DNA from 3 places in the Paenibacillus sp. 22594 genome. Region 3 is predicted to be linked to each of the others. Evidence: predicted binding sites of a transcription regulator. Region 3 holds the regulator's gene; each other region holds the start of a gene.
What was found. Region 3 encodes LexA, which represses DNA repair genes until DNA is damaged. Its sites were predicted from a motif close to CGAACATATGTTCG; they were not measured.
Positions count from the first base shown of each region.

Region 1: a site for LexA is predicted at 8,725-8,738, ahead of ACTJKB_RS26900 (DNA polymerase IV). Genes of this name have one in related genera too.
Region 2: a site for LexA is predicted at 4,032-4,045, ahead of ACTJKB_RS07410 (ImmA/IrrE family metallo-endopeptidase). Genes of this name have one in related genera too.

Region 1 covers NZ_JBQENA010000011.1:156,010-166,543, forward strand. Annotated here, with positions in the region: gene ACTJKB_RS26840 (LacI family DNA-binding transcriptional regulator) at 1-98, opposite strand, end outside; gene ACTJKB_RS26845 (DUF6199 family natural product biosynthesis protein) at 379-600, shown strand; gene ACTJKB_RS26850 (hypothetical protein) at 618-1,463, shown strand; gene ACTJKB_RS26855 (hypothetical protein) at 1,472-1,669, opposite strand; gene ACTJKB_RS26860 (ABC transporter substrate-binding protein) at 1,994-3,013, shown strand; gene ACTJKB_RS26865 (helix-turn-helix domain-containing protein) at 3,126-4,727, shown strand; gene ACTJKB_RS26870 (hypothetical protein) at 4,801-4,923, opposite strand; gene ACTJKB_RS26875 (hypothetical protein) at 4,941-5,126, opposite strand; gene ACTJKB_RS26880 (YjcZ family sporulation protein) at 5,340-5,453, shown strand; gene ACTJKB_RS26885 (hypothetical protein) at 5,524-5,955, opposite strand; gene ACTJKB_RS26890 (stalk domain-containing protein) at 6,350-7,021, shown strand; gene ACTJKB_RS26895 (MATE family efflux transporter) at 7,110-8,462, opposite strand; gene ACTJKB_RS26900 (DNA polymerase IV) at 8,819-10,081, shown strand; gene ACTJKB_RS26905 (hypothetical protein) at 10,078-10,534, shown strand, end outside.
Region 2 covers NZ_JBQENA010000002.1:124,356-134,889, reverse strand. Annotated here, with positions in the region: gene ACTJKB_RS07440 (PH domain-containing protein) at 1-202, shown strand, start outside; gene ACTJKB_RS07435 (glycosyl hydrolase) at 218-1,693, opposite strand; gene ACTJKB_RS07430 (cytidine deaminase) at 1,836-2,252, opposite strand; gene ACTJKB_RS07425 (NucA/NucB deoxyribonuclease domain-containing protein) at 2,437-2,877, shown strand; gene ACTJKB_RS07420 (hypothetical protein) at 2,940-3,152, opposite strand; gene ACTJKB_RS07415 (YjfB family protein) at 3,776-3,952, shown strand; gene ACTJKB_RS07410 (ImmA/IrrE family metallo-endopeptidase) at 4,064-4,606, shown strand; gene ACTJKB_RS07405 (2-phosphosulfolactate phosphatase) at 4,740-5,504, opposite strand; gene ACTJKB_RS07400 (hypothetical protein) at 5,544-5,822, opposite strand; gene ACTJKB_RS07395 (helix-turn-helix domain-containing protein) at 6,160-6,519, shown strand; gene ACTJKB_RS07390 (type I restriction endonuclease) at 6,562-7,638, shown strand; tRNA gene ACTJKB_RS07385 (tRNA-Ile) at 7,963-8,036, opposite strand; tRNA gene ACTJKB_RS07380 (tRNA-Met) at 8,083-8,159, opposite strand; gene ACTJKB_RS07375 (hypothetical protein) at 8,243-8,407, opposite strand; gene ACTJKB_RS07370 (extracellular solute-binding protein) at 8,529-10,025, opposite strand; gene pyrE (orotate phosphoribosyltransferase) at 10,324-10,534, opposite strand, start outside.
Region 3 covers NZ_JBQENA010000001.1:448,851-459,384, reverse strand. Annotated here, with positions in the region: gene ACTJKB_RS01955 (hypothetical protein) at 17-244, shown strand; gene ACTJKB_RS01950 (hypothetical protein) at 314-499, shown strand; gene ACTJKB_RS01945 (hypothetical protein) at 627-845, shown strand; gene ACTJKB_RS01940 (hypothetical protein) at 961-1,503, shown strand; gene ACTJKB_RS01935 (hypothetical protein) at 1,601-1,978, opposite strand; gene ACTJKB_RS01930 (L,D-transpeptidase) at 2,130-2,468, opposite strand; gene lexA (transcriptional repressor LexA) at 2,706-3,332, opposite strand; gene ACTJKB_RS01920 (LysM peptidoglycan-binding domain-containing protein) at 3,571-3,984, shown strand; gene ACTJKB_RS01915 (DUF896 domain-containing protein) at 4,095-4,268, shown strand; gene ACTJKB_RS01910 (hypothetical protein) at 4,353-4,880, shown strand; gene ACTJKB_RS01905 (HAD family hydrolase) at 4,917-5,702, shown strand; gene ACTJKB_RS01900 (FixH family protein) at 5,922-6,344, shown strand; gene metH (methionine synthase) at 6,531-9,908, shown strand; gene rnz (ribonuclease Z) at 10,107-10,534, shown strand, end outside.

The DNA of each region.
Region 1 (10,534 bases), on a different contig from region 3:
GCCCGGGTCTCCTCAGGGACGTTGGAATAGTTGTTGATCACGCGGGAAACCGTGCTTCGGGATACCCCGGCGAGCTTTGCTATATCTTCGCTGCGCATAGTGCCCCCCTTTTTTACGTAAACGCGCGTTTATGAACCCATTGTAAGATAAAATCCTGCAGAAATCAATCACCTGGATCAAGAAATTAATAAGAGGCAGAGAGGACCCTGGTCGCGGACGGGAATGAAACGCCGATTTCTTATTTACATATTGTTCCATTTGGGCTATAGTGAGATTACACCGGATGGAAGCTTGGACCCTGCCTGAAGAGGCGGGGGTATTTATGCGGAACATGGCCTTTTCTTAGTGGCTGATGGGATGAATAGGAGGAGTGGTTCAATGCCAAACGCTATTTCATGGGTATTCACAGCATTTCTTGCAGTCTGGACGGCGGCGGCAGCCTATGCTGCAATCCGGCCCTACTCCTTTTGGCGGATTACGCAGGGCTGGAAAGCAGTGAAGGAGCCGCCTAGAGCCTACTTTGTAGTTTCTGCTATAGGTGCATCCATTTTTGCAGCTGTCGGACTCGGACTTTTACTGTTGCCATATATTCTAAAATAAAAAAAGAGGTAGTTCTCGTGAGAAGAATGATGACTGTAGCTTGTGTAATTGCTGGGATCAGCGGATGGTTTGCTGTGAGTTCCCAGGCAAATGCTTATCATGGAAAAATAACTGCGATTAAAATGAAAAATCCTTTCAGCGCTTGGCAAGGCGTAGGTGCAGATGAAAAAAGGATTTATATCACTTCGGACCGGGATAGAGACTTTGCTCTTTCCAATACAATTTCAGTGTATGGAGTGGCGGGGAAATACATAACGGAAAAGAAAAATGCTTATACAGGCAAAGACGGAAAGAAACGCTTCATGTCCTTTGGAGATTGTTTGGTTTCAGATAAATTTCTGTACGCTACTGTTTATAACTTCAATGCCTCTCCGCCGGAAGAGGAGCGGATTAGTCGAATTGTGAAGTATAGACTTTCAGATCTGAAGCAAATTGAGCAATATAATATCGGTCAGGGTACAGCAGAATCCATAGCTAAGTATAAAGGATCATTTTGGGTGGTCTATCATGATAGAAATGAAATAAGAAGATTTGACAGGGATTTTCGCCAACAGGCAGTATACCCTTTATCAGGGAAATTTGGTGGTGAGGGCGGTTACCAGGGAATCTTTTTTATAAAAGATAATCTCTATGCCAATCTCCATGGATCGAATGAATATGGCAAGGAATATGCTCAAGGCATGGATCATTACAGGTTCGATGGTCATGAATTCAAATTTGTGAACAGAATTAAGCCGCCAACCTATGGTTCGGGTCAAGGTGTGGAGAGAGTGGGGGATTCAATCTTCTGGGCAGACCGGCCGGGTAATCAAATTATCCTTACACAAGGAATCGATTTACTTCGGACAGAGAATGACAGTTGAGCAGCAGACTAGAATTTCTCGGGCTTTTCAATTTTTATGGAAGCGACTTCGCCACATTGTTTGCAAAAGGTGAAAATCACTGGAGAGCCCAATGAAAAAGGTTTGCCGATCGGTCTTACGTTGGCATCACTGCTTTTCATTACTCCCTTCGTGAAATGGCTGCCTCCACATGTCGGGCAAATCCTGTTTTCTTGCTGCAAAATCATCGCCTCCGTTAATAAATATCTTCATCATTACGTTAAAAGGAAGCCGGGGTTTCATACACTCTCTTAATAATTATCCGTTATAGTAGAAGCAACACCTGTTGTATGCACTTGGCCTTGCCGGTTATCGGCAGGGCCTTTTTTTAAAAAATAAGCGTATAGGGTTCATGCCATAAACTATCCTTATATTTTTTCACTGGTTCATATGTTTGTATAAGATTTTTGCAGAGAAAGTGCATTGCAAGCTGGGGAAGACATGCTACTATTGGGATTGAGATTATTGAGAATGATAATCAATCACAGCAGAGCGCGGGAGTGAATAATTCAATGGTAAAATGGGGTAGAAAACTTATATGGACAGCCGTACTTATTCTGGCATTGACTGCAATTGCGGCGTGCGGAACCAATAATAATGCTGCAGGTACCAGCACTGTTCAAGCTACAAATCTGGCGGATGGAGCCACAGCAAATAGCACGCCAGCCGATACAGGTGGCAGCACGCCAGCTGAAGCCGGGACACGGACCGTTGCCGGTGAGTTCGGAGATGTTGAAATTCCCGTCAACCCTCAGCGGGTAGCAGGGATCTATCTGGAGGATTACCTGACAGCGCTTGGTGTTACTCCGGTGGTTCAATGGTATCATCCGAGCTGGGGCAAGCAGGATTACTTGAATCTGGATGTGCCTGAATTCGATATCTCCGGTAGCATAGAGGCATTGCTGGAAAAAAATCCGGATCTGATTATCGTCGACGGCGGCGCAGATGCGGCCAAATTTGAACAATATTCCAAGATCGCCCCCACCTACCGTCTGCCGGAGCGGGTGTTGCAGGACTCCAGACAAGTGCTGACAGCCATTGCAGATGCACTGGGCATTCCGGAGAAGGCAGAAGCCGTGCTTAAGGAGTACGATCAGAAGGTGGCGGATGGAAAAGCCAGGCTGCAGCAGGCGCTTGGACAAGAGAAGGTGGCAGTTATCCGGCTGAATGTCGCGGACAAAACCTTCGCTTTATTCGGTGTCAAAAACCGGTTCACCGGTGTTATTTATGATCAATTCGGACTCACACCAGTCCCGATGGCTGCGGAGATGACAGATTATCAGGCTCTAATATCGGAAGAGGTTATTCCTGAGCTTGAAGCGGATCACATTATTGTCTTTCCTGACAATGGGGGATGGGATACAGCGGAGAATCAAGAGGCGCTTCAAATCCTCGATGGCCCGCTGTGGAAGAACCTGCCTGCCGTGAAGAACGGAAATATTTATAAAATGGAACGTTCTCATTGGCAATCCGGTGCCATTACGGCTAATTCGATGAAGCTAGATGATCTGCTGGAGGCTATGGTGAAATAAATAGAAGCCAGGCGCGATGAAGCACAAAGAAGGTCTATCAGCATAGTTGATAGGCTTTCTTTTTTGTTCTACACTAAGATGATGAAAATGATTCTCAATTAGGAGGCGGGGAATGTTGCAAAATCCGAGTGACAGTATTAGCAAAAAACTATTCTACAGCTTAACCAATATAGAATCTGTTACCCTATCCCTCAACGAAAATAGACCCATTGCAGTGTTTCAGGACTACACGCTCATCATTATTTCGCAGGGGCAGGGCTGGGTCGAAGCTGGTGAACGGCGTTTTCGATTAGAAAAAGGAGCGGGGTTCCTGTTCGAAGTTGGCTCAATCAACCGGATTCACGCGGAAGAGAAGGAGCTTTGTTTTTATCGGATTACCTTCGAGATTATTGGGAACGGGAACAGCGGACATAGCAGAAAGGAAAGAATGCCCGAGAACGGCATGCTTCGGCCGGGTCCGGTCAGCTGTAGACCTTACTCACAGTGCGCATTGCTGCTGGAATCGATCTGTCAAAGCCGCAGAAGCCCGGAAGAGATCGAAGGGTTCGCGGGTCATATCCGTTTTCAGGAGCTGCTGCTGCTGATTATGCGCGCGAATGACACAGGGCTGAAGACCTCGGATGATCATGAGGCAGTGCGGCGGTCCATACGTTATATACAGGAGCGTTTTAGTGAAGAGGTCACTATCGACTACCTGGCGGAGATTGCAGGTGTTAGCCGTGCCCGGTATCCCCGGCTTTTTAAAGAGATGACAGGCCAGAGCCCCTTGGAGTATTTGAATGCCTTGCGTATAGAACGGGCGCAGCAGCAGCTGCTTCTGACCAGTGACCGTCTGCATGATATCGCACTAACCGTCGGCTACAGCAATGAGTACTATTTCAACCGGCGCTTTAAAGGTTTGGTGGGGATAACCCCCGGCCAATATAGAAGTCTTCATCAAGAGGGAGTTCGTGTATTCGCTCCTTTTCTGGAGGATTATCTGCTGGCCTTGGGTATTGTTCCGGTGGTTCAGTTATCCCATGCCCAGTGGGGGAAGCAGGAGTACCTGGGGCTCCATCAGGTGCCGACATTCGATATTTCAACCGGAGAATGGCAGGAACTCTCCCGTTATACGCCCGAGCTGATCCTGCTGGATGATGGCTTTCAGCGCTGGCATCTGGATGAGTGCCGCCGGATTGCCCCGCTGCTCCGGCTGCCTTTTCATCAGGAGGACTGGCGGGCAACCCTGCACTCCACAGCCGCTATCTTCGGCAGGACGGATCGTGTGCGTGAGGTTATTGGCAATTACGAGCAGCAGTCGAAGCGGGCCAGGCAGCAGCTAAGCCGCTCCGTGAAGGACAGCAGCGTAGCCTTTTTACGGATCTCCTCCTGCGGAATTACTTTATATGGATGTGGGGAGCTGGGGTATACAGGAGGCGTATTGCATCAAGATCTGGGACTGCAGCCGCATTCGCTCGTCCAGGAGCTCACCCGGGGGCAGAAGCGTGTGAACCTTACCCGTGACGAGCTGTCGCAGCTGACTGCGGATCATTTGTTCATTACCTTTGACCGGCAGGAAGGGGAAGGGCGGGAATTGCTGGATACACCGCTATGGAGCAGACTACCCGCTGTACGCAGCGGATGCGTGTACGAGGTGGATTTTATGGCCTGGATGAATTATGGTGTACTCTCCCATCAGCGGAAGATAGAGGACGTGCTGCGTGTGCTGGCGTGAAGGAATGGGAAAGAAGCAACGTCCGGGTCGCGCCTCATTAACCGATTCCCATCAGGAGATGGTTACGTGGAGCTTAAGGGGCAAACGAGACATTCTGAATTATATAGCGTATGACAAAGAAGGCGATAATCAAAGAAGAAGCCAGACCGAGTAAAAGGGAGACGATCGCCTGATCGGAACGTTTGGATTTGCTCATGGATTTCACCTCAGGGGTTACAGCCGTACGAAACGTTTTATGGTCCAGTAGGGGAGCTTAAGCCGTCCCTCATTCGTTATAATCTCTAAAACGTCGGCAGCCGGATTAATTTCACATTTTCCAGTATACGTTTCTCCGCTAACCAGATGGACACGTTGACACATGCTGGAAACAAGTGCAAGCTGGATGTCCTTTTTTTTCATATCTTTCACTTCCCTTACTGCTATCTCTAAAATACTATTTATTTATTATTTAAACCTCCTTGGCAATTCTTAACAGTCATTAAAGTTACATCTTTGTTATTATTTAATTCCGCTCACCAATCGCTGATGCCACATCTTTTTCCGGTATGCCCAAACGCTTGAGGGGAATCCGCATATCCTAAGCCGTACTCTATTTTAAGGAGGAATTAAATTATGGGTGAAAATGTTGGCGGATACGGCGGCGGATATGGTGCATTTACTTCTACCGGTGCAATCCTGGTTCTGTTTATTTTGCTGGTAATCATCTCGAAGACCATTCTGCTCTAGCATCTACGCTGCATCGACAGACAAAATCCGTCAGCCATAGGCTGGCGGATTTCTTCTTTTCAAGAATTACCTAATCAGAATAAGCACATCCATTGAAACTTTCGGGACCTACTCGGTTAACGTTTATCGAGCTGTTCACAAATAAGGAATAGATGATCTCATCTGCTGGAGCAGGATTGTAGTCAGAGCATATTAAGTAAAGCGGAAATAAATTAGTCGGTGTTGTTGCTCCAGGATTTAATTGAAGTCGGTTTGAAGCCACTAAGGGATCAGTAGCTGCACTCCCTCTAACAGCAAACAGGGTTAACGTGATAAATCCTCCTGAAAACACAAAAAAAGATGCAACACCGTTAAGTTGTACTCTGATTGGACCTTCCGCTCCTGCAGTGGTTAGTCCAATCTGCCCGATTAGCACATTCTGGTTGGCTGTCAATCCCACACCATTCATGCTGCCGGCAATACTTGCATTTTGAGAAGTTCTTGCATCAAGTAACCGTGTCATAGAACATACCTCCCGTACTATTTGAGATATGCTATGCGGCTCGCGAAAGAGGTTCGTCCGCAGTACGGTAATTATCTTTATGGATTAAGGGCATAGCAGCCTTAGGATCACTTACGTCTTTTAGTACCTAATAAACCACCAACAACAATAATTCCTATAACCAAAAGAGCCCAGTAAAAGATAGCCATCTCGATCAGCCCCTTTATAGTACGGTATGCATGGCATCAATCTTCATGCTCTTAAATACAGCTAGTACTGTGATCGTACCATATATTGGGTTTTGATACAGCCTCGAAAAGGGCAGACCCGGAAAATATTGCATACCAGGGGATGATTCATTATACTTCCAATATAGGAAATCAAAATTTGAAATAACGGAGAGGAGTTTGATAAAGTGAAAAAGAAGATAACAGCCGCGCTAACTGTTTTTGCTGTACTTGGAGGGATGGGGACAGGTGTATATGCCGGTGCCAACCTGCAAGAGATCAAGGCTTTCCTCAATCCCGGAATCAAATTCAAGGTCGATGGCCAACCCGTCCAGCTTAAGAATGGCAGTGGTGCAGTCGTAGCTCCGATTACTTATAACAATACAACGTACTTACCTGTTAGAGCCGTATCCGACCTGTTAGGCGTTACCGTTAATTTTAATGCCGCAGCCAACACAATCTTGTTAGGAGAACAAACAGAGGGGGTATCGATTGCTGCCGGATTTGATTCGTCCTATCACACCAAAGATCCGGACAAAACGGTGTATAAAGACAAGGATTATAAAGATGTCCATTTCGATAACGGCAGTGGAACCCGTGGCTCTTCCTTCATGCTCTACCCCAATAAAAAATATCAGAAGCTGTATCTCCAGGTTGCGGCGATCGGCGACGATATTGAAGACTTCTCCATTATAGATAGTGATACCGACACGGTGCTTAAGAAACAGAACATTACCGCTGAGGAGGGACTCATAACGATAGAAGTGAATATTTCCGGAGTAAGTAAACTTTTTGTAACCGGGGATGTTAAAGAGGGCTCCTCCGTCTTTATCCCCCTGACTACTTCATACTACAAATAAATTAGGCAGTCATGATAATAAATTAAATATTAAGTAACCTCTGTACCCTTCCAGAATTGGCGGGGTATTTGGTATGGGCCACAAATACTTATTGAAGGGTTTGGCGCACATGCATATGTTTTCTGAATCTATACAGCAGAAAAGCAGCTCGTATGATAAGGTCTATGGTAATGGACAGCCATACCCCCGCGATCCCCATCCCTAAGTATATACATAATACATACACACCCACGACTCGAATCAGCCACATCCCAATTGTTGTACTATACATTGGACTTTTGGTGTCTCCAGCACCCTGTAGCGCCCCAGCAATTACAAGCCCGATTGCAAGGAATGGCTGGGCGAAGGCGTCTATTCGAAGGGCTGTCGTGACCATATGAATGACGTCTTTATCTTTAGTAAACCAGCTGGCAGCAAGCGGTGAGAAGAAAAAGAGAAGTACACCGACAACCCCCATGAATACTACAGCGATCCATGCAGTGAGCATGCCATACTGGTAGGCATCCTGTTTTCGCTCCGCACCCAGATGCTGCCCTACTAAGGTTGTTGCTGCAATGGCAAGGCCGTATCCAGGCATATAGGAGAAAACTTCGATATTTCCAGCCAGAACATGGGCAGCATACACATCCGTTCCTAGACGGACGATCAGACCAAAGTATAAGACCTGACCAAAGCGCATGATTAACCTTTCCGCTGCAGCAGGACCCGAAAGCTTTAACAGCGGCATTGTATACTCACTGGCAGAGCCTTTCCAGATGGAAAATGAAAGCTTTGATTTGCGAATGTAAAGGTACAAGACTATAGCACCGATGATTCGCACGATTGATGTTGCCCAGGCAGCGCCAGCTATCCCCCCTCCGGCCCAATCAAAAAGTCCAAAAATGAGCACATAATCCAGCACAATATGAATAAGATTAATCCAAATCCCAACCTTCATCGGTGTCTTTGTATTGCCAGCCGCACGAAGAATACTTCCGAATATGGTCATAAGGGCTAGAAAAACAGAAGGTATAGCTACGATTTGGAAATAAACAACTCCTTGTTTTATGACGCTTGGTTCCGCTCCCATTATACGCAACAACGGTTCGGCGAAGAAGAGAGTAGCCAAGCCAAAAATAATACCTGCAATAACAGAAATCCATGTGGATTGCCGAGCGATTGCTTTCGCTTGGTCGACCTGGCCTGCACCAACGCTTCTAGCAATCAATGAGGAAGTTCCAACTCCAATGGCCATAAAAACAGCAATGTAGACCGCTACGATGGCATTGGACACACCCACAGCGGCAACCTCATTCAAACCAAGATTGGAAACAAAAAGAGTGTCTACAAACCCTACAACCGTCTGCAGGAAGTTCTCAATCATAGCAGGTACAGCAAGCGCTAGGATTATTTTTATTTTTTGTTTATTATCGGTATCTTTGATGATAACTGCTTCCGGCATAACAATCCTCCTGTGAATTTGGCTTTCAACTGATTTGATTATATCCCCCCCCGGGGGGTTAATACCAAGGGGATTTACGCTGAACTTAAAAACTCCCATATATCCTGTGATGAATACTTCAGCGTAGGTCCAGCGTATGACCGTTTGCCTGGTGTGAAAGCTCTGCCGGCCTATTATCCCATCAAAGGTTAGGTGATCGCCGGCAATAGGAACGTTTGTTCTATTTTACCATTGCTTAAAAATCTCTAACGTGGTTATAATACAAACAAATGTTCCTGTTTTGGAGGCGGATCTTATGCAGATTCGAAACGGTCAAATGATTGAAATTGTATGGCAGCGGGTAGAGGAGAAGCACTATGCCTAAGAATCGCGTTATTTTACTGTCCGACTGCCAATCCTTTTATGCAAGCGTTGAAAAAGCAGCCCATCCCGAATATCGGGATAAACCTGTTGCAATCGGAGACCCTACCCGTATGAACGGCATTGTGCTGGCCGCCTGCCCCATTGCCAAAGCTCAGGGAGTAACAACGGCATCGCGGGTGGGGGAGGCTATGACAAAATGCCCTGGGCTAATTGTCATACGACCCCGCATGGGAACTTACATTAAGGTCTCGCTTTTGATATCAGAAATCTACCGGACCTATACGGATCTGGTGGAACCCTACAGCATCGATGAGCAGTTTCTGGATATCACAGGCTCACTCGCTTATTTTGGGGGATCACTGAAATATATGATTCAAAAAATCCAGCACCATGTTTTGCTGTCGACAGGTGTCTGGACCCGGGTAGGCATTGGGTCTACGAAAGTTATGGCAAAGATGGCTACAGATAATTATGCCAAAAAGACGAAAGATGGGATATACCAACTTACCTTCGACCAATTAGAGTCCACCCTGTGGAGACTGCCGGTCCAGGATATGTTTATGGTGGCGTCTAGAATGACCAGGAATTTTTGGCGTATGGGTATTTCCACAATCGGAGATATTGCCAGAATGGAGCTGCCCGAGTTTAAACAACGAATGCGAATGACCATGGGCAAGCAAAGTGATATCCAGGCGGAATATTATTGGCAAACTGCGCGTGGGCTAGATCCTAGTCCAGTGGTCACGGGGATCCGCCATCAGATCAAATCCGTGGGGCATGGCAAGGCACTGCGCTGGAATTTATACACCCGGCTTATGGATATTGAGGTTGTGCTGCTTGAGCTCGTTATTGAGGTGTGCCAGCGGGCACGGCGGTATCGTTATATGGGGGCTGTGGTATCTGTTTCCGTTTTGGAGACAGACGGAGAGCGTTCACACTCCTACGAGCGCCAGATGACATTGCCCGAGCCTTCATCGTTGACGCATGAGGTAGCCGCAGCGGCGCTGAAATTGTTCGTGGACCATTGGTCCGGACTGCCTGTAGGGCGCTTAGCCATCACGTTGTCCCACCTTTCGGATGATCGTGTGATCCAGCTTACGCTGTTCGATGACCGGGTCCGCTCTTACAATAAGGAACGGGCCATCGACGGAATTAAAGCCCGGTACGGAAACCAGGCCCTTATTAGAGCATCATCCTTACTTGAATCCGGAGTTGCCCTGGAGAGAGCTGAACAGATTGGAGGGCATTATAAATGAGTAAACTTGAAGGCAACGAACGCTGGAAAACCAAAATGATCATGACGGAGCATGTGGAACAGTACGAGGAGCAGCAGCGGGATCCGGGAGATAAAATGATAACGATCGGAGAGCGGACGATGGTACGCGACCTCATTTTACTCCCTTACATAGATACAATGGTTGGCAAAAGCCTGAAGGAGATCGAGAACTCCGGCAATATCCTCAAACGCGCCTATTTAATGGCCGGTCAAACTATTCAGCGCCGCATCATGCAGGATACCTATCAGTTGCAAAAAGAGCTGAAGCAGCGGAATATCCGGGTACTGGCAGATGAACAGGAGGAGTTCCTGGTGTATTACAAAATCTTTTGCAGGGGATATCAGGAACGCTTTGGCCTGACCCGTGATGTTATGCGCACAGAGATAAGCTTAAGGCTGACCAAGTATACAGCCGAGCTTGGGGCGGTATTAA
Region 2 (10,534 bases), on a different contig from region 3:
GGTGAATGACTTCTCTGTGGACCAGTCCATCATGCAGCGTATTCTCGGCATCGGGAGCCTTACGGTATTTTCGGATGACGCTTCATCGCCGCAGCTGATATTGCGCAGAATCCGCCATCCCCAAACCGTAAAGGATGTGCTCCGCAAAGCTGTGCGTGATGAAAAAATCGCCAATAATATCAGCTACCGCGAACAGATCTAAACACCGCCCTGCTTTTTAAGGAAGATAGAATGCCCCGGCCGGAATAACGCCTTTGACCTGTCTGGGGCTTTCCCACATCAGAACCGCCCGCGCATCACCCTGGTTTTCATAATACTCCACCTTCAATTCATGCAGCTTGCCGGCAATCAGATTCACTATACCCTGCCGTTCCTGCCCGCTCTGCTTCACCCAACTGTCAATGACCAGCACCCCATCTATCCACACCCGGATGCCATCGTCTGAAGAGGAATATATCGTATAGCTCTCCGTGTAGGCCGGACTCAGCCAGCCGCTCCAGCGCACAGAGAATACATCGGCTGGAAGCGCCGGATCGGGAGCGGACTGCCGCCAGACAAAGTTAATATCTGCATCGGTCCGGGTAACCGCGGGTGTTCCGCTGAGGGTTGCATTGCTGTAATATTGCCCATACAGTCCCGGCAAAGGGGCAGCTTCGGGCATTGAGGCATATATTGCCGCCTTCGCCGTATATTCATCCAGGGTAAACACAAAGGAATCCTTCATGAAAGACTTGATCGCCACATCACTGTTCTTCTCCAACAGCAGCTTGCCCCAGTTCATCTGGTAAGACCATTTATTCTGGGACTTGGCCAGCACAGCCGGAGACGGAAGCTCCCCATTTTCACCAATCGCAATCAGTTTGCCGCGTCCCAGCTCCCATAGAGTATCTTGATGGCTAACCTTGAAATCCGCATCATAGATATCCATTGCCAGTACATCCACTCTGCTGCTGCCCGGATAATAAATGGCCGGTTCATCTGACCATTGGTTCTTGGCATTGGGGCACCACACCCACAACAAATTATGAAGTTTATGATACGCCGTATACCGTTCGAACATGATGTCCCACAACTGGCTGAACGAGCTTTTCCGCCCCCACCAGAACCAATCGCCGTTCATCTCATGATATGGACGCCAGAGCACCGGCACACCTGCATCATTCAGTTTTTTTAACGACTGCGCTGTCTTGTCCAGATCCGCAATCAGCGTGTTGTACTGGACAGTACCCGGCGTAATATATTTGGCAAAATCCGCTTCACTGAGACTCATTTGGACATTCGACCACGCCGGAGCTGTCCCAGGCAAGTGGGCATGATAAGTCAGCGTCACGATTCCGCCCGCTTTATGCCACTTGATCGCGCTGTCAACCACCGCCTGCCGCTGGCTGTCGATTTGCTGTGCCGTCTGGTTCTCAATAGCTCCCAGCTCATAGCCGTGGATAGCCGCATATTGACCGCTTAGCAACTTCAGCTTGCTGCTGTATTCATCGGGGCTCTCCAGATAATCATGTTGCCCACTGAGCATTCCTTGCCCCTGCAGCCGGTACAACGTTTTCAGCAGCTTCACTGCCGGGAGGGAGAGCGAAGCATCTGCAGGAGCCATCAGCACATTCCGAAAGGCTGCCTGCCACTGCACATCACCCACCAGCCGTGAGGCGGAATCCAGTAAATCCCGAAGTATACGCGATTCCATCTTTTCCACCATCCTATCCCTTTTTTCTACATCATATGGGGACTTGTCGGACAAGTGCACGGCGAATCGACATGAAATCGGCATACCTATCCCACACGGAATCCAAAAACCATGATTCAAGCTATGTATATTTCTTTTTCAGCTATCTGGAATACCTCATTGGCAGTAATCCGACTGCATTCACCTTGGCCAGACTTCCCTCGACAGGTACAATCACCTTGCAATCCTTGCCGTAATCGGCAATCAGCTCTCTGCACATGCCGCATGGCGAGACGACTTGGATCTCACGTTCAGCACTATCGGGATCGGGATGTCTTACCGCAACTATCGTATCAAACTCCTTGTATCCCTCGGATATTGCCTTTCCGATCACCATCGCTTCCGCGCATACGGTAACTCTGGATAGGCTGGCCTCCACATGAACTGCGGTGAAGATCTCACCCGTCTTGGTCCGGAGAGCCGCTCCTACATGATGTCTCTCCCATTCATAACGCTTCTTGATGATTTCCTGTGCGCAGGCAATCAGTGTCTGATCCCCGGCAGTAATCTCGTAATCCATGATCTGTACCTCCTTTTTACTATTTTCAGTATACTAAATGGGACGGTATTTAAGATATACTGGTTAAGCCTACGTTTGGCAAAAGCATAGGCTCACAAAACTTAAGCTTATGCTTTCGAAGCAGTTTTGTTCGAAGCTGTACATTCAGAAGCATAGGCTCACAAAACTTTTAGGGGGCAGCAAAGTGAAGTCCAAGAAATTCATCTCAAGTCTCATCATCACCCTGCTGCTCTTGGCCACCGCTTATTGGTTTGAGGAGAACGACCAGCTTCCTGGCAGTCATTCTACTACAGGAGACACTGATGTTGTCCAGCTGGTGTTCCCCAGTGACCGTTACCCGGAGACAGCCAGGCACATTCAGGATGCCATCCGAAGCGGAGAGTCTCCCATTTGCACTATCGACCGGCAGGAAGCCGAAGAGAACCGCAAAGAATCACTAAAGGGGATCCCGACCAAAAAAGGATATGACCGCGACGAATGGCCGATGGCCATGTGTGAGGAAGGCGGCAGAGGTGCTGACATTGAATACATAACGCCTAAGGACAACCGCGGTGCCGGCAGCTGGGTGGGCAATCAACTGGAGGAGCTGCCTGACGGAACGCGGGTAGAATTCATGTTCAAATAGCCCAGCTTCCGCTATGGTGATTCCCGGATTGATACATGATCCGCAGCAGCTTACACGCTATATCATCCAGCATGGTTAACCTTGACCCGCCGCCAGGCCAGAATCCGTTCCACCTGAAACACACGTGGTCCGCCAGTAGTCAAACAAGTAGCCCGGAGAAGTCCGCCTTTGTGTCCATGCACTTCTATTCTCCGCTGTGTCATTTTGCCTGCCTTATCCTCGTATATAATCTCAACCACCTGACCGATCAGCTTTTCCATATCCTTCGGGCTCAATTGAAGCCCCTCCCTTCAAAGAAACAGAACATTTGTATGTATTATATGCGAACGAGTGTTCCGTATGCAATAATCTGCGAGAAAGATGCATTATTAAAGAAATAGCCCTATCTGGCATTCGCCAGACAGGGCAACATTTGCAGATTGAAGTTCTAGAATATGTTCTAGAATATACAAGCTCTAGTGATAATAACCAGCAGAATGAACAGTACCAGAATCGCACCTGTCGAAGTAAAAGGGCTACAAACCGGCACTACTGGAGGACCTTGATTTACTCCACCGACATTATTACCACAACCGCAACCATAATCTGCTCCCATAGTTAATTCCTCCTCTTAAATATTGACTACAGCACAGAATATGTTGCAGGCTAATGTGCTGCATGGGCCAATTGGCAAAGAAATCCCATACACCTAATCAATTGTGTGAAGAAAGTCGATATACAATTAGGAGAGCTCCTTTTAAGCCATGCTCACAAAACTTAAGACTATGCTTCCGGAGTGAGTTTTGTACGAAGAAAGACAGGAAACCATGCTCACAAAACTTAAGACTATGCTTCCGGAGTGAGTTTTGTACGAAGAAGGACAGGAAGCCATGCTCACAAAACTTTTAGGAGGTGTCAAATGGATATCGCCGCTTTATCAGTATCATTGGGTCAGGCCAGTCTACAACAGGCTGTAGGTCTGCAGGTGCTCAGCATTGCCAAAGATCAGGCAGAGATTCAGGGACAGAATATGGCTCAAATGCTTGGACAGAGCGTACACCCCAACTTGGGAAAAACACTTGATATTAGAGTTTGATTGCTTTATGCTTAGATACATAAGAACACAGGTTCGCGTCACCCTTAAGCCCTTTGGGCTTTTCTTTTGGCCGTGAATACGAACATACGATCTTGTATCTGAGGTGATCAAATGCATTCTTACTATCAAATGACTGCTCTGGAGAAGTGGACGGAAGATTTATATGAACGGCTGGATATCCGTAAGCCGGCACAAATTTCGATTGCATATATTGCCGAGCGCCTGAATATTTGGGTCCATTATTTGGATGTGAGGAGCAAAGGGATTGAGGCCTCTGCCGGTATGTACAGCATGTTTATCGATAACCGGCTTCCGGATGAACTTCAGCGCCTGGAATTTCTGCATGAGCTCTGCCATCTGCTCCGTCATGCCGGCAGCCATACGCTGATGCCTGAGCAATTTAGTCAAGCGGAGAGGGATGAATCGGAACGCTTTATTCTGTATGCGGCAATGCCTTACTCCATGATTTCGAAGATGACTCTGCCTGAACTCCGTGAAGATGCGATTCAGGAGCTTGCTGCTGCTTTTCAGGTTCCCTGCGAGCTGGCTCTGCAGCGGATCGATCAAATTCAGCGGCGTGTGTTCCAGGGCCAGTTGATTGCTGTGATGGAGCGAAACGAGGACAGAAAATTAAGCCACAGACATATTCGGTAAATGCAGAGGAGATAATAATGCAGACATGCATTTATCCGAGATCAGAGCCTATAGGTATCAATGAGCTGACCCCGCCGGCATCCGGTAGGGTCCAAATATCTAAATTGGGGGCCCCACCTTCTTTTACCCATAATCATCTGTCCTCTGCCTCTATAAAATACCCCTCATGCAGCATCGGCACCACAGCACACTTGTCAAGTTGGCAGCAGTACATCACATCTGCTTCATACCCCCGCTCACGCAGTTCACGTGCGCTTGCCGACTCCCAGATCAGCCTCTCTATCTTATGCTTCGAGTATTCATAAGCTCCGGCACAGACCTCCGCTTCCGGCGACAGGCTTCCTTGAAGCTGTGAAATGATTGCTCCTGCAGCCAAGTAGTCTTCAATGCCGGGACGCAGGTTATTTTCCTGATTGACCGCATCGGACCATTTCTCCCCGCAGGCAAGGACGGTGATATCTCTGTTCAGCTTCTGTGCGAATCGAATGGCAGACTCCGCCACAGCCGAGGCGTTCAATAGACAGCCAATGAGCAGAGCGGTAATCTGTGAGGCAGCGGATGTACATAATGCCCCGTTCAATGAGCACATGACATAATTACGTGCCCGATCCCCCGCTCCAAAAGACAAAGGAGACAGCGAATGCCCGCCCTCTCTAAGGGCTTCTGCTCTTCCCCACACCATTTCTGCATTCTTAGCTTGGGCGTAAGCCTTGGCTTGCTCATTTAGGGGTGGCGGGTACGGGTATATGATTGCCTGATGCTGCACCGCAGTCACCACCGTGGAAGAAAAACTAAGCACATCCACGATAATCACAATATCCCCACGTTGCGAAGCTGAACGAGTCCCTCTTGCCCCCCACTCCAGCTTGATTTCATAATCCATTTGGTCATAAAACAAGAAATCTCCTCCTTAATGACAGATAGTCTATACCAAACGTTAAACCCCTAGAACGATAACACCTAGCGTCATATACAAAAAAAGAAACAGCATCAATGCTACATTCCCGCCAATTGCCACCTTTTTGAGCTTAGGCTGTGTATTAACCCTGTTGGTAATTGCCATTAGCAGCCCAAGCGGGCACAAAAAGATGATCATCCCAAACCAAACACCTTGCAGCTTCTCTCCAGCCTCAAAGGGAAATACAAAACTGTAGACCGTAAACAAACCCGTAAGGATGAACAACAGCAATGGCAAAATAGCCCCTAAATTCTTCAAATCATACCTCCTGAAAATATGTATTTGATTATCTCTTAGGTATGCAAGTCCGCGCAATTCTTGGGAATCGAAATCATCACGCTATTGCATCCTTAAGTTGTTTGTTAGTTTGCACCTCACCAAATATAACCTCAAAGGGTTCAGGATAACTCTTACTCCTTGCTATTTCACAACCTCATAATTACCATTTTAACAGCTTATTTTTTTGAATATAAGCTACCAATTCAGTAATTTTAACTAAATTAATTACCTTTTTGGCAATATTGTTTATTTACCAATATGGTAATGCTAATATAATTTGTATCTACTTATTTTCAGCTTATAGAGAGGAGTCGAGATGAGGACTCTCGGTGATCGAATAAAGTACCTCAGAGAAAAAAAGAACATCATCCAAAAGGATTTAGCTGCAACGAGTGGCTTGACTATTGTGCAGCTATCACGGTATGAGACTAACGACAGGAAACCAGACCCTGAATCTCTGAGAAGATTAGCCGACGTACTTGACACAAGTGGCGATTATTTACTAGGACGAACTAATGATCCGAAACCACTTAATCAAAGAGAAATGAATATGTCCTTTTTTGGTGAGCCAGACAAGTACTCAAAGGACGAAATTGAAGAGATGGAAGCAGCATTATTGAAGTACCGTGAAATGAAGAAGCGTGTAACGAATGAAGCAGAGAAGACCATGAAATGAGCAATTCCCTCAGCCGATGAGGAATATTAGGGGATATCAAGGATGGAATTTGCGGATCAGATTAGAGCATTGGCTAAACGAGTTCAAAAAATGAAGGATAGCATTTTGACAGAGGAAGCTACCAAAACTTCTGTGATTATGCCTTTCTTCCAAGCATTAAATTATGATGTGTTTAATCCTGAAGAATTCCTTCCAGAATTCACAGCTGATGTTGGGATTAAAAAAGGTGAAAAAGTTGACTATGCAATAATGCAAAATAAAAAACCTATGATATTAATTGAGGCAAAATCAATAACAGAAATACTCACAAAGCATGATTCTCAGTTATTCAGATATTTTGGAACAACTGTAGCCAAATTTGCAATTTTAACAAATGGAATTATCTATAGATTTTATACTGACCTTGAAGAGCAGAATAAAATGGATGCTACTCCATTCTTTGAATTCAATCTTTTCGACATAAGAGAACATCAAATAGCTGAATTAATTAAATTTAAAAAAGACATATTTGATGTAGAAAGTATCAATACGACTGCATCTGAATTAAAGTATACAATTGAAATCAAGCGATTCTTGAAGGAACAATGGGAAAGCCCAACTGATGACTTTGTTTCAGCAATTTTATCTGATGTATACCCAGGAAAGAAAACAAGACAAGTTATTGAAAAATTTAGTGGCATTGTAAAACGTTCATTCAAAGAATTTGTAAATGATATTTTAAACGATAAACTGCAAACCGCTCTTGCAAATACAAATTCAGATCAGCTTAATAATGAAGTAGCTGTTACTCATGAAATAGTGACAGATATCGAAAATAATAAAGAAAATCTTACTGAAATTGTTACAACTGAGGAAGAACTGGAAGGTTACATAACTGCAAGAATTCTTTTAAAAGATATTATTGCACCAGAGCGTATAAATTACCGCGATAATCTAAGCTATTTCAATATTCTTGTAGACAATAGCATTCGTAAATGGATTTGCCGATTACACTTTAACGGTGCAAACAAGTATATTCAGTTCAATGATGACGATAAAACAATGATAGGTATTAAAGATGTTTCTGAACTGATTTCTTATAAAGAAAAGTTTGTCCAAACCGTTAATAGGTTTATTTAGAATATTTACATAAGTACACAGTCCATCATATCAATTAAGTCAAATGATGGAGTGAAAAAAAGATCAGCCAGTAATGGCTTTTCTTTTCAGAACAAAATAGAACATATGCGCTCATTAAAGATGATCAGCATAACTTTTACCTATATTTAGAAATAACGTTCGAAAAAATAATAGAAGACCAGTATCAAGCGAACGAAATCTTGACTCCATCGAATCTGGACAACTGTTCTTAATTCCTTCCCGACAATTCCAAGAAGACCTTTTCTAATTGTTTGAAACCCCAACATAGCAAAAACCCCTTGCTAGGCAAGGGGTTTTAAGAAGTGGGCCCTACAGGACTCGAACCTGTGACCAATCGGTTATGAGCCGACCGCTCTAACCAACTGAGCTAAGGGCCCGGATCTAGGATTCCGTATATACAATGGCTGTCTGAGAAAATAAAATTGGTTGCGGGGGCAGGATTTGAACCTGCGGCCTTCGGGTTATGAGCCCGACGAGCTACCGGGCTGCTCCACCCCGCGTCAGTAAACATATTCAAACAGCGACAATAGATAATATACATCATATCCGGGTCAAAAGTCAAGGATGATTTTGGTTAATGAGCTCAAGGAAGAAAACGAACCCCATAACGGCCCTTGCGTGAACGGTATATTTCCACAAAACGCGGGTCATGATAGCCATAAATCCAGCCGTCCTGTTCGAGCCTTTTGGCCAGACATCCGGCTTGAAATCTTGTCCTGAACAGCTTCGCGAAGTATATCCAATTCATGATGCCTTCTGCTCCTTCTCCGCAAAATTAAGGTCTCTTTTGTTTCTAAAGATATCATGCCCATATCCCAAAAAATAAGCCGCCGGTTTCCGGCGGCGGCTGTGTAATTTTTGGATACGTTTTATTTTTTCGTAACACTTTTATCAGGCCAGCCATTCTGAAGATCAAAATACTTATCAGGTTCTTTCTGCAGTGCCTTCAACATGAAATTACCCTGTTTCTCCCAAGCTTGAAGTGCACTGGCAACCGTTCGTTTGCCTCGATACACCTCTGTGAATAGTATCTGCCCGGCATCATTAATCTGGGTTATTCCAGGAAGACGCGCCTTCAGACTGTCCATGACCGGGTCACTCGCCGGTAGAGGCTTCTGGATGTAGAATGGGGTAAGATCCAGCGCCTTTTCCGGGAATCCATTATAATCTTTGCGTGCGGTTAACTCGTAACGGTTATGGGCTTTGATTTTGGCAACCTCATTGCTGTTGACGAATTGGATCAGATCCCAGGCATCCTCTTTATTCTGTGCGAGGCTATTGATCGCCATCAAGCTGCCAAGTGTGGTTCCCATCGCTACCCCTGGCTTTTCTGCAAAAGTAGGTACTGAAACGATGCCCCAATCTACAGGCTTGAAATTTTTAATGAGGGATGCATTCCTGTTGGCTAACATAAGTTCGTTGATATAATTGTATTCCCCAACTGCCATGGCAGTTTTGCCTGTCAGAAACAGGTCACCAGCTAAAGGAACAACCTCTTCCAAGTAATTAATCTCATTTAATCCCGGAATGATCTGTTTCTTCATTAGACTGCTGTAGTCGGTCCAAGCCTTACTCCAAGCAGGAGTGTTCACGGTCATTTTCCCGCCTTTATTATCATACATTGCTAGCTGAAGCGGAGAAAGGTAGCTCTGCATATCCCAGAAAGGATCACTCGAATAGCGGTTAAAAGCTAAACCATAGACACGACCTTTGTCCTGTTTGGACACTTTGGTAACCTTTGCCGCGACCGAGAACGCTTTCTCCCAGGTCATTCCGTTTTCAGGGTAGGGCACTCCGGCAGCATCGAATATCTTTTTGTTGTAATAAAGTGCAGTTGAAGAAAATGTAGGCGTCAAGGCATACAGTTCCCCTTTGCCGAGCTCCCGTATACCGTCCAGTACAGTGGGGGCCACATTACTAAGGTCGTAATGGTCACGATCAATCAGAGGCTGCAGTGGGTCCACCAAATTGTGATCGACCATTCTCTTAAGCAGCGTATTATCGCCGATAACCACATCCACAGGTTTAGCACCGCCCATGATAGCCCGCATATCGTCCAGATTATCCGGACTTGTCAAAGGATTTGAGGTGCTGAAGCGGAGCTTCTCTGTATCAATGGCCGGGACAATCTCCAGCTTCACTTCAGGATGCGTCAGTTCATAGAGATCGGTAAACTGCTGGCGGAAATAATTGTCATCCCCCCAGCTCCATAAGTTTCCGATACGCAGCACCCGCTGCCCTTCAGAGACCTTGGAACCCTCGGCGGCGGTAATCCCTCCTGCAGATATCAGCGGCAGCGCCAGTGCCGTACAGATGCCAAGTAACAGCGAGCGTTTGGCTGCCATACTGATTCCCTTACTATTCATGTGTAAATCCCCTCCTGGGCGAAATTCGTTCTCTCCCTTAACGGAAGTGAACCTTTCCTATAATTAGCATTATATAGAGTTACGCGGGCGGGAAAGTTACAGGCAGTTTAAAGATGCACTACGATTTCTTCATAGGATGTAAAAAGAAACGGCTTCGCCGTCCTCTGAAAGAGGCGGCATTCGTTTCTCCAAAAATATAAGGATAATTTACAGCGTGAAACATATAAATTCTTATATTTCCAAAAAAATCCTCACCGTCAGGTGAGGACTTGAAGAGAGCTCTTTATGATTTCAGATCTTACACGCCAAACGACGCCGGATCCTTGCGCCACGATTGCAGCAGCTCCACATCCGTGTCTGCAATGGTTCCCTGGGCCAGAGCCACATCAATCAGGGTGGTGTAGTTGGACAGGGTCTGCAGTGGCACACCCGCTGCAGCGAACGCTTCGGTAGCACGATCCAGCTCATAGCTAAAAATGGCCAGTACAACCAGCGGTATACCTCCCGCT
Region 3 (10,534 bases):
ATAAGGAGGAGCTGTTTTGAAATCAACATATAAGGTTCTGACGAGCGATGCCGACTTGTTCGCGGCAGCTCTCGCACAAGTGAAGGTATACGTTGTTCAATTGATTGATGGCAAACCGCACGTCATAGCAGATTATGCCGGACCTGTGCAGAGATGGACGCCTGAAGATGTACTTGTAGCAGGAATGTGTTACAGCCGGGAAGGGTTTGAATTCAGAGTCCGTGTGCCTAAGAAGCAAGAGTAACGGACAAGTTCTTACGTTAAAGGTAAACCACTCCTGATGTCGAATTAATAGAATAGGAGGTGGTTCATTGTGAGTGCAGTTCACTATGAGCTTCAATATGTGAATGGACAAATTGAAGAACTGGAATCCACATTCAAGACGGCGGAGGAAGCACGGGCACATCTGAAATCTAGCGGACTTACAGAATGGATTATGGCGGGCGGCAAACACATTAATCCGGCGAATGTGATCTCTATTAAGGTCAAGGAAGCTTAACCTGAGTCTGTGAGCTGCTGAAAAGCGGCTCTTTTGTTTTAATAAGCTGTTATTGTTGCCGGATAACACATACCAATACGGCTGTTATTGCATCTCTTATACTATAAAACGTAAAAGAGGTGTAATGATGACAGAACGCGAACGTGCGAGAATCCGCAGAGCCATCAGTTTGCTGCGGACACAAAGAGCTATTTTGCTGGAAAGACTGGAAGAAATCAATGAAAACTTGCGCCGGGTGCCAAACCCGAGCCGTGCCAGACGTGAGCTGCTGGCTGCGAGGGCTTCCATACGGGAAGCATTACGCTTAAACGCTGCGGCTATCCGATTGCTTAGAAGTGTGCTGTAAGGTTTAATGGTTGGAGCAGAAACTTTAAAAGAAGTCTTGTAATCCAAGGCATCCCCCGGGATGCCTTTTCATAGGTGTGAATCCGAATATCTTACATAAGTGAAAGGTGATAAAGATGAAAGAAGATTTACGGCAGCGTATTGGATTACAGAAGCAGCAGGAAACTAGCGGAGTGGAAATTACTTCTGGTCTGAATGAGATTTTAGAAGATATTACAGTGCTGAATATTTCTAGGGAAGATGTGGAGAAGGGAAGACTGGAGAATTATTTACGGGAATTCAAGAAGTATGAGAAAAAGAAAATGCGCGGGAAGGTAACGCTCATATTTAACGGGTATGAGCAGGATCGCAGGGAGATTTATCAGATCCGTGAGATTACGAATTGGGTGGATCGTCTGCTGAAGAATGTTCCTTACTTGTTCTACTTTTTAAGCAGGGAAAATTATAGTATGCGCATTGTCTTTTTTTGCTTATCTGAAGTGGTAGGGCGCTCTGGGGTAGAAGTGTCGATCACCAAGGAACAGGGCCGAAGATTGATCGAGAAAGTTACCAAAAGTGCAGTAGTCTACGCCAGGAAGCTGAAGGAGCCGGAAGTGGTGCAGCTTGTACTGGCTGAAGGCATTCTGGATGAGCTTGGATATGAGCAGACTGAGCAATAAGAGCAATGTGCTCCCGGGTCGTGAATGGTATAAGCCTGAGATTCACCGGGAGACACATTAGTCGCCTATTGCTTCAATATGTAGTCATAAACAGGTTTTACATGAAGTTGAAGGACGTTATTTGCTCGGAGTAGACAATTAGCTGTTTATATTCAATTTCAGTTCCAAAGCTGGCGAAAGGCCGTACAATCACATTATCCAAGACTACAAAATTGTAATTGAATGTCTTTTCAGGATGCTCAGCACCCAAGTAGGAAATGTATTCATCAACGATGACATCGTCCATCAATGATTTGAGGTTAAATACATCCTCATTACTGCTGGTGTTCGAAGCTACATTGCCTTGAATGCTGCCGAAGGCTGTAAGGATATTGACTCTGCGTTCCCCATGATTATTGTTCAGTAAAAGATTGGAGAGCTTACCTAATGCATCGACCTTGAAGTCGACATGGGTTCTTATTTTGGATTGATTCAAACCAGACACTTCCTTTCAAGATTTAATTTACCAATATACAGGTTTCGACATATTACTTCACTTTTCCTGTTTGTATGCGAAATAAATGTTTGAACATGAAGGACACCTTGTGAGACGTTGATAAATGTCTCACAAGGTGTCCTTTGTGCTGTTATTCTCGAATGGTTACACGGGTTCCGATGGGAACAGTTGCTGCGAGGGCTAACACATCTTCATTGTACATACGAATACAGCCATGGGATACCTTTTTGCCGATGGAGGAAGGGTCATTGGTTCCGTGAATCCCGTAATGGGGCTTGGACAGGCCCATCCAAAAAACGCCGAAAGGGCCACCGGGGTTTTTCTGTTTGTTGATAATGGTATATTCTCCAACTGGAGAGACGGACAGCATCTTGCCTATGCCGACAGGAAAACCTCTAATTACAGTGTCATTGTCCAGCAGATACAGCATCCGCTGTGACAGATCGGTAATGATTCGATAATTGGGCATTTTGATCAACACTCCTTTTATGATCAGAATATGAGTGGAGTGTAGAGAGAGTTCTGGAAAATTAGATAGAAAATCACAAGCGAACAAATGTTCCTTTTCGGTTAATCAGGCACAGGGGACAAGATAGGGCAACAAAGAGTACTAAATAGTGTGAAGAAAATAATTGGTAGATTGGAGGGAAAAGGAAAAAACAGTTCCGCTATTAAGCGGAACTGTTTTAAATGAGACGGGGACTTACTAATGAATATCACGGAATAGGCCGATAACTCTGCCCAGAATCGTAACTCGATTCAAACGTAGAGGCTCATAAGCGGGATTCTCCGGCTGCAGACGGATATGATCACGTTCTTTGTAGAAGGTCTTAACTGTTGCTTCATCTTCTTCAGTCATGGCAACGACGATATCGCCATTATCTGCTGTCTGCTGCTGGCGGACGATTACATAGTCACCATTCATAATGCCAGCGTCGACCATACTGTCACCAAGAACAGAAAGCATGAACACTTTGTTATCACCTACATAATGGGTAGGCAGTGGAAAGTAATCCTCAATATTCTCTGTTGCTGTAATCGGCACCCCGGCGGTAACCTTTCCAACGACTGGAATGCGTGTTACCGTCTGAACAAATTGATGAACATTCTCGGAATCCTCTTGTCCCAGCAGTTCTATTGCACGCGGTTTCGTTGGATCACGACGGATAAGCCCTTTCTTCTCCAACCGGTCCAGGTGACCGTGTACCGTGGAGCTGGAAGCCAGTCCTACAGCTTCACCGATTTCCCGGACAGAAGGCGGATAACCCTTGCTGCGGACTTCGTTACGAATAAATTCCAGGATCGCCAGTTGACGACTCGAAATCTTTGACATCGGAATCAACCCCATATACTATGTTTGGGAAAATTATAACATAGAACTTCCGTTCGTACAAACATAAGTTCTAAAACGATTGGGAATGGCAGCTGGAGAATGGTAAAACGGATTTGATATAAACAGAAAAGGGGTTCGGAGAATAAGGGAACAATTGTTCGAAAAAGGTATTGAACAAAACACATGTTCGTGTTATATTAATTCGAAAGTAAGAACAAGTGTTTGGAGGCCGGTTAATATGTTAAAATACAGCACATACCGCAGTATTTACGACGAGGTTCATGAGGACCATACAGCGAGAGCCCGTTCTGCATACAATGATAGACTAGATATGAAGAATCTTCTTTTCTCATTAGCGGCAGCATGCCGCAGATTGCTCCGTCAGGATACAATTGTAAAGCTGGCCTTGATTTTTCTATTAGTGATTTCCGGATTTACTGTGGTAGGCAATGTTTTTGCGGGATCGGTGTTGTCATCCAAACAGGAGAAGAGGGTTGTTGTTGAACGCGGGGATACACTTTGGAGCATAGCACTTAAGAATAAACCGGCTCATATGAAAACGGCTGTATATATAGAAGGAATCAAACGGACGAGCGGTCTTGAGAACAGCAACATCAAAGCCGGCGATGTGCTAAGTTTACCTGTATATTAATACTGATGGAGTGCCTATAGATGGATACCAGGAGCTTTCAGGGAGCAGACCTTGACAAGCTCTTTTTCTCATGGCAAAGTTAGAATGAATTTATAGGGGAGGGGAACATATTGAACATTGACGAATTGGTCGCCCGCATCAATGAATTAGCGCGCAAACAGAAGAGTGACGGCCTGAATGAAGAGGAGCTTAAGGAAAGAGCCAAGCTTCGCGAGATCTACCTGGGCAATATCCGCAGTAACTTCCGTGCTCAGCTTAATACTATTGAAATTGTGGACAAATAAGCGCATGAACAAGGCAACAAGGCAGGAGTTAATGATGCTCTGTTCCTTTTCATAGATATTATAGGATGACTAGGGGGAACTGACATGGCCCGTTCTTGGGAAAGAATGGTTCAACGCAACACACAGCAAATCAACAAGCAACGCAAGAAGCAAGGGAAAGATTCCATCTATGCATCAACCACTTCTGCAGCTGCAAAGAGCAGCGATATTTTTAAAGGCCGCAATATTGTTTTTCCCGTAGTATTATTGATGCTTGGCATCATGTTCTGGGTAGTTGGCTCTATAGATGAAGCTAAGGGCAGCGGTATTCTTGCCAACTGGCTGGGAGTTGTATTGTATTTCCTGCTCGCGGCACTGCTTTTTTTCCGTCGTCCATATTTAAAGGTTGAACGTGCCAGACTTGCCACCATTAAATACAATCGTGAACGCCAGCTTCCGGCAGGGGATATTGAAAAAATTATTGTCACCCGTGGCGCAGTTTCCATTAAGTACAAAGGTAAACGCACACAGTGGGTATTCTCCAAGCTGCTCAACCGTTATGACATTAATGCAATGGGTGAGCGTTTGGAGCAGTTCGCCAAGCAGAATCATGTGGAATATGTGAAAGAATAGAAAGATACGTCCAGCATAGGGAGAGGGAGAACTATAATGCCGATTTCCGCCGTACTCTTTGACCTTGATGATACGCTGCTCTGGGATGAGCGGAGCGTTGAAGAAGCATTTCGTTATGCCAGTGAAGCAGCAGGTGAATCCGTCGATCCTAAGAAGCTGGAAGCAGCTGTCCGCAGAGAAGCGAGAAATCTGTATGAATCATATGAAACGTTTCCGTTCACCAAGCTGATTGGAATCAATCCTTTTGAAGCGCTGTGGGGGAATTTCACAGCAGGTGAACAGCTTGAATTCCGGAAGATGGAGCAGCTTGCACCTGTCTACCGTAACGAATCCTGGCGCCGCGGGCTGGCAGCACTGGGTGTGGAGGATGAAGCGCTGGCTGCAGAGCTGGCTTCTAAATTTGCTGCGGAACGCCGTAGCCGTCCTTACATGTATGAAGAAACACTGCATGTACTGGATCAGCTCAAGGGTAAGGTGAAGCTACTGCTCTTGACGAACGGGTGCCCTGCGTTGCAGCAGGAGAAGCTGGATGGTGTGCCTGAGCTGATTCCTTACTTTGACCATATTGTGATTTCAGGCAACTTCGGTAAAGGTAAACCGGACAAAGGGATATTCACACATGCGATGGAACTGCTTGATATTTCGCCGGAGGAAGGAATTATGGTTGGTGACAAGCTGACCACAGATATCCTTGGCGGTCTTGGCGCAGGTCTGACTACTGTATGGATTAACCGCACCGGTAAAGAAACTGATCCCGAAATTACACCGGACTATCAGATTGGTCATCTTAGTGAGCTTCTTCCGCTTGTGAAATCTTTATAGTATCTCTTCCAAAACCGTTATCCTGATCCAAATGGGATGCGGTTTTTTTGTGCATTAATATATTCGTAAGGATTGAATGAGTCTATGACCATTCTCACAAATTGGGGCGGAAAAAGAGTTTGATTACTGATTATCTGAATATTATGTGTATAATAGAAATGAAATGCTTCATGGGATGTCAGTATGATATTAACCTACCTTGACTCGGAGGGATTCCAAATGATCCATCAAAGAAAGCTGGCAGCATTATTATCGGTAATGATCGCAGCAGCTCTTTCAGGCTGTTCAGGAGGCGGGAAGACGGAAAGTCATATGCATACTGTGGCAAACATGTCTATGGAGCCTATAAAAGTAGAGTTGAATTGGAGTCCCCGGCAGGTCACTGCAGGCCAGAAGGTGACTTTTGAAGCGCTGGTTACACAGGATGGCGAACCGGTGAATGATGCAAAAGAGGTTCTTTTTGAAATCATAAATAACAGCAATGCGGACGAGAAATTGGAGTTCACTGGGGAATCAGCAGGGGATGGTACATATAAGGCTGAAGGAATAGTAGAAACGGACGGAGAGTATACAGTGACTTCCCATGTAACTGCCCGGACACAGCATTCTATGCCCAGTAAAAAGCTTGTGGTTCAGCCATAATACAACAAAACCTAAGGCGGTGGGCTGCCGCCAGCAATAACAGATAATGCAGAGTGGAAAGGAAGGCTTTTCGAATTCCATATATTCTGCTAAACTTACTCTAATGTTTTACTGGGGGGATAGAAAGTGGCTAAATTCACACTTGCTGAAAGCTTACAACAGCGCATACTGATTCTTGACGGAGCAATGGGTACGATGATTCAACAGGTGCCGCTTACCGGTGCGGATTTTGGCGGAGAAGAACTTGACGGCTGTAATGAAATGCTGGTGCTCACCCGGCCTGAGGTCATACAGGATATTCATGAGAAATATCTGGAAGCCGGTGCGGATTTAATTGAGACAAATACTTTCGGTGCGACATCTGTCGTACTGGCCGAATATGATATTCCACAGCGGGCACGCGAGATCAATCTCGAAGCCGCCAGGCTGGCCCGGAATGCCGTAGATAAATATGATACAGCAGACCATCCGCGCTATGTTATAGGTGCTATGGGACCGACTACGAAGACCCTTTCGGTGACTGGTGGTGTCACATTCCATGAACTTATGAAGAGTTATGAGGAACAGGCGGTTGCGCTGATCGACGGGAAAGTGGATGCACTGCTGCTCGAAACTTCCCAGGATACACTCAATGTGAAGGCGGGAAGCATCGGCATCCGGAATGCTTTTGAGCAGACGGGGGTAACACTGCCGGTCATGATCTCCGGGACGATTGAACCGATGGGGACTACACTTGCCGGGCAGAACATTGAAGCTTTTTACATTTCACTGGAGCATTTGAAACCTATATCCATCGGGCTTAACTGTGCGACCGGACCGGAGTTTATGCGTGATCATATCCGTTCACTCTCGGCAATCTCCTCAGCAGCAGTAAGCTGCTACCCGAATGCGGGACTGCCCGACGAAAACGGTAATTATCACGAGTCGCCGGACTCCCTTGCCCGCAAGCTTGCCGGTTTTGCCGAGAAAGGCTGGCTAAATATTGCCGGGGGCTGTTGCGGAACCACACCGGACCATATCCGTGCAATGGCTGAGGCGCTTGCGGTCTATCCGCCCCGTGGTCTGGATGGACAGCACCCGCCGGCACTTTCGGGGATTGAGCCTGTATATATTGAGAGCGACAACCGCCCGTATATGGTGGGTGAACGCACGAATGTTCTTGGCTCGCGGAAGTTCAAGCGGCTGATTGTGGAAGGCAAATATGAAGAGGCTTCCGAAATCGCCCGGGCTCAGGTGAAGAGCGGTGCACAAGTGATAGATGTCTGTGTTCAGGACCCGGACCGTGATGAGAGTGAAGATATCAAGAAATTTCTGGAACTGGTGGTCAAAAAGGTGAAGGTTCCGCTTATGATTGATACCACCGATCCCAAGGTAATCGATCTGGCACTGCAATACTGCCAGGGCAAGGCGATCATTAACTCCATTAATCTTGAAGATGGTGAAGAAAAATTTGAGCTGGTCACTCCGCTGATCCATAAATATGGCGCCGCCATTGTTGTGGGTACAATAGATGAAACGGGACAGGCTATTAAAGCTACAGATAAGCTGGAAGTTGCGAAACGTTCATATGAGCTGTTGGTCAATAAGTATGGTCTGGCGCCGGAAGATCTGATTTTTGATACACTGGTATTTCCTGTAGGTACCGGGGATGAGCAGTATATCGGTTCCGCCAAGGAGACGATCGACGGTATACGGCTAATCAAGGAAGCCCTTCCTGAAGTGCATACCATCCTAGGTATAAGCAATGTCTCGTTTGGTCTGCCTGAAGCGGGCCGCGAGGTGCTTAACTCAGTATTCCTTTATGAATGCACTAAGGCCGGACTGGACTATGCCATAGTGAATACGGAAAAGGTAGAGCGGTATGCCTCCATTTCAGAAGAAGATCGTTATCTGGCCGAGCAGTTGATTTATAATACAAATGATGATACGTTGGCCGCATTCGTTGCCGCTTTTCGTGGTAAGAAGGTGGAGAAGAAAGAGAAGATCTCCAATCTCTCCCTTGAGGAGCGCTTGGCTTCCTATGTAGTGGAAGGGACCAAAGAAGGCTTGATTCCCGATCTGAACGAAGCGCTGAACAAGTCGGGTCCGCTGGAGATCATTAACGGTCCGTTGATGGCTGGGATGTCTGAAGTTGGCAGGTTGTTCAACAATAATGAGTTGATTGTCGCCGAAGTGCTGCAAAGCGCTGAAGTGATGAAGGCATCTGTCAACCATTTGGAACAGTTCATGCAGAAGGACGAGACATCTGTAAAGGGTAAGATCATGCTGGCTACGGTTAAGGGTGATGTGCATGACATCGGTAAGAATCTGGTGGAGATCATCCTCTCCAATAATGGTTACGAAATTATCAATCTGGGTATAAAAGTACCACCGGAGAATATCATTGAAGCGTTTCGGCGGGAAAAAGCGGATGCGATTGGCCTGTCCGGCCTGCTCGTGAAGTCGGCGCAGCAAATGGTACTGACTGCTCAGGATCTGCGTAGTGCGGGTATCGATGTGCCGATCATGGTTGGCGGCGCCGCATTGACACGCAAGTTCACCAAGACACGTATCCGGCCGGAATATGACGGTCTGGTGCTCTATGCCAAGGACGCTATGGACGGTCTAGATATCGCCAATCGGTTGATGAATCCGGACGAACGTTTGAAAATTGAAGAGGAAGTGCGCCTTGATGCTGAGGCAGCGGTAGCCGTGGCTCCACAGCAGGAGATGCCAGTGCTGACAAGGGCGGTCCGTTCCAAGATTTCGGCGGATGCACCGGTCTTTACGCCGCCTGATGTGGAGCGGCATGTCCTGCGCAATTACCCGTTAGGACATATTATTCCTTATGTAAATATGCAGATGCTGCTGGGTCATCATCTTGGACTCAAGGGTTCAGTGGAAGCTCAGCTTGCCGCCGGTGACCCGCGCACAGTGGAACTCAAGGAGACCGTGGATGGAATTCTGCATAAAGCAATGCTGGAAGGCACGATAACTCCGCAAGCCATGTATCAATTTTTCCCGGCTCAAGGGAGTGGCAATGACATTCTGATCTACGATCCGCAGGATACAGCCAAGGTACTCCATACCTTCACTTTCCCGCGCCAGAATGTGGAGCCTTATCTATGCCTGGCAGACTTCCTGAAATCCGTTGACAGCGGAATTATGGATTATGTCGGTTTTCTGGTGGTTACGGCAGGTCATGGTGTCCGCGAAATGTCCGCTGAGTTGAAGGACAAAGGTGATTATCTGCGTTCCCATGCCCTGCAGGCGGTTGCGCTGGAGGTGGCTGAAGGTTTAGCGGAGCGCGTCCATCATATGATGCGGGATACATGGGGGTTCCCGGACCCGGCGGATATGACCATGAAGCAAAGACACGGAGCCCGGTATCAAGGCATTCGTGTATCCTTCGGTTATCCTGCTTGCCCGGATCTGGAGGATCAGGGACCTCTATTCAAGCTGCTGTCACCTGAGGACATTGGTGTCGAGCTTACTGAAGGCTTCATGATGGAGCCCGAGGCTTCGGTGTCGGCGATGGTGTTCGCGCACCCGGAAGCGCAGTATTTTAATGTGGAGAAGCAATAAGCTTCCGTCCGATATACTCATTCTGTAGGGACTGCACCCTATTAGAGCGGAACCTCCCGTAACCGGGAGGTTTTTTGCTGGAGCTGTACGTTTACCGGAAAGATGATTTTTTGTCCCAAAAAGGGTAAAATTCTCTGCATGAGATTCTGCTCTACAGCATTTGAAGCGTTCTTAAAAATATAGAGAGGAGGAGCATGAGTGGAAATATACTTTTTGGGTACAAATGCCGGGGTTCCAACACTACAGAGGAATGTAACTTCGGTTGCACTCCGCTTGTTGGAAGAACGCCGAAGCTTCTGGATGTTCGATTGTGGAGAAGGTACGCAGCACCAGGTTCTACGATCCCCGCTTCGGTTGGGAAAGCTTGAAAAGCTGTTCATCACCCATCTCCATGGTGACCACCTGTTCGGATTACCGGGTCTGTTGTCCAGCCGCGGATATCAAGGCGGTACAGGACCGCTTACGGTGTACGGACCTCCTGGTCTAAAAGCCTATCTGGATATCTCCTTGTCAGTCAGCCAATCCCGGATTCCATATGCAATTGAGATTGTTGAGCATAGCGGAGGTCTTATCTTTGAGGATGATAGCTTTAAGGTTGAGGCTGGTCTACTGGAACACCGGATCGA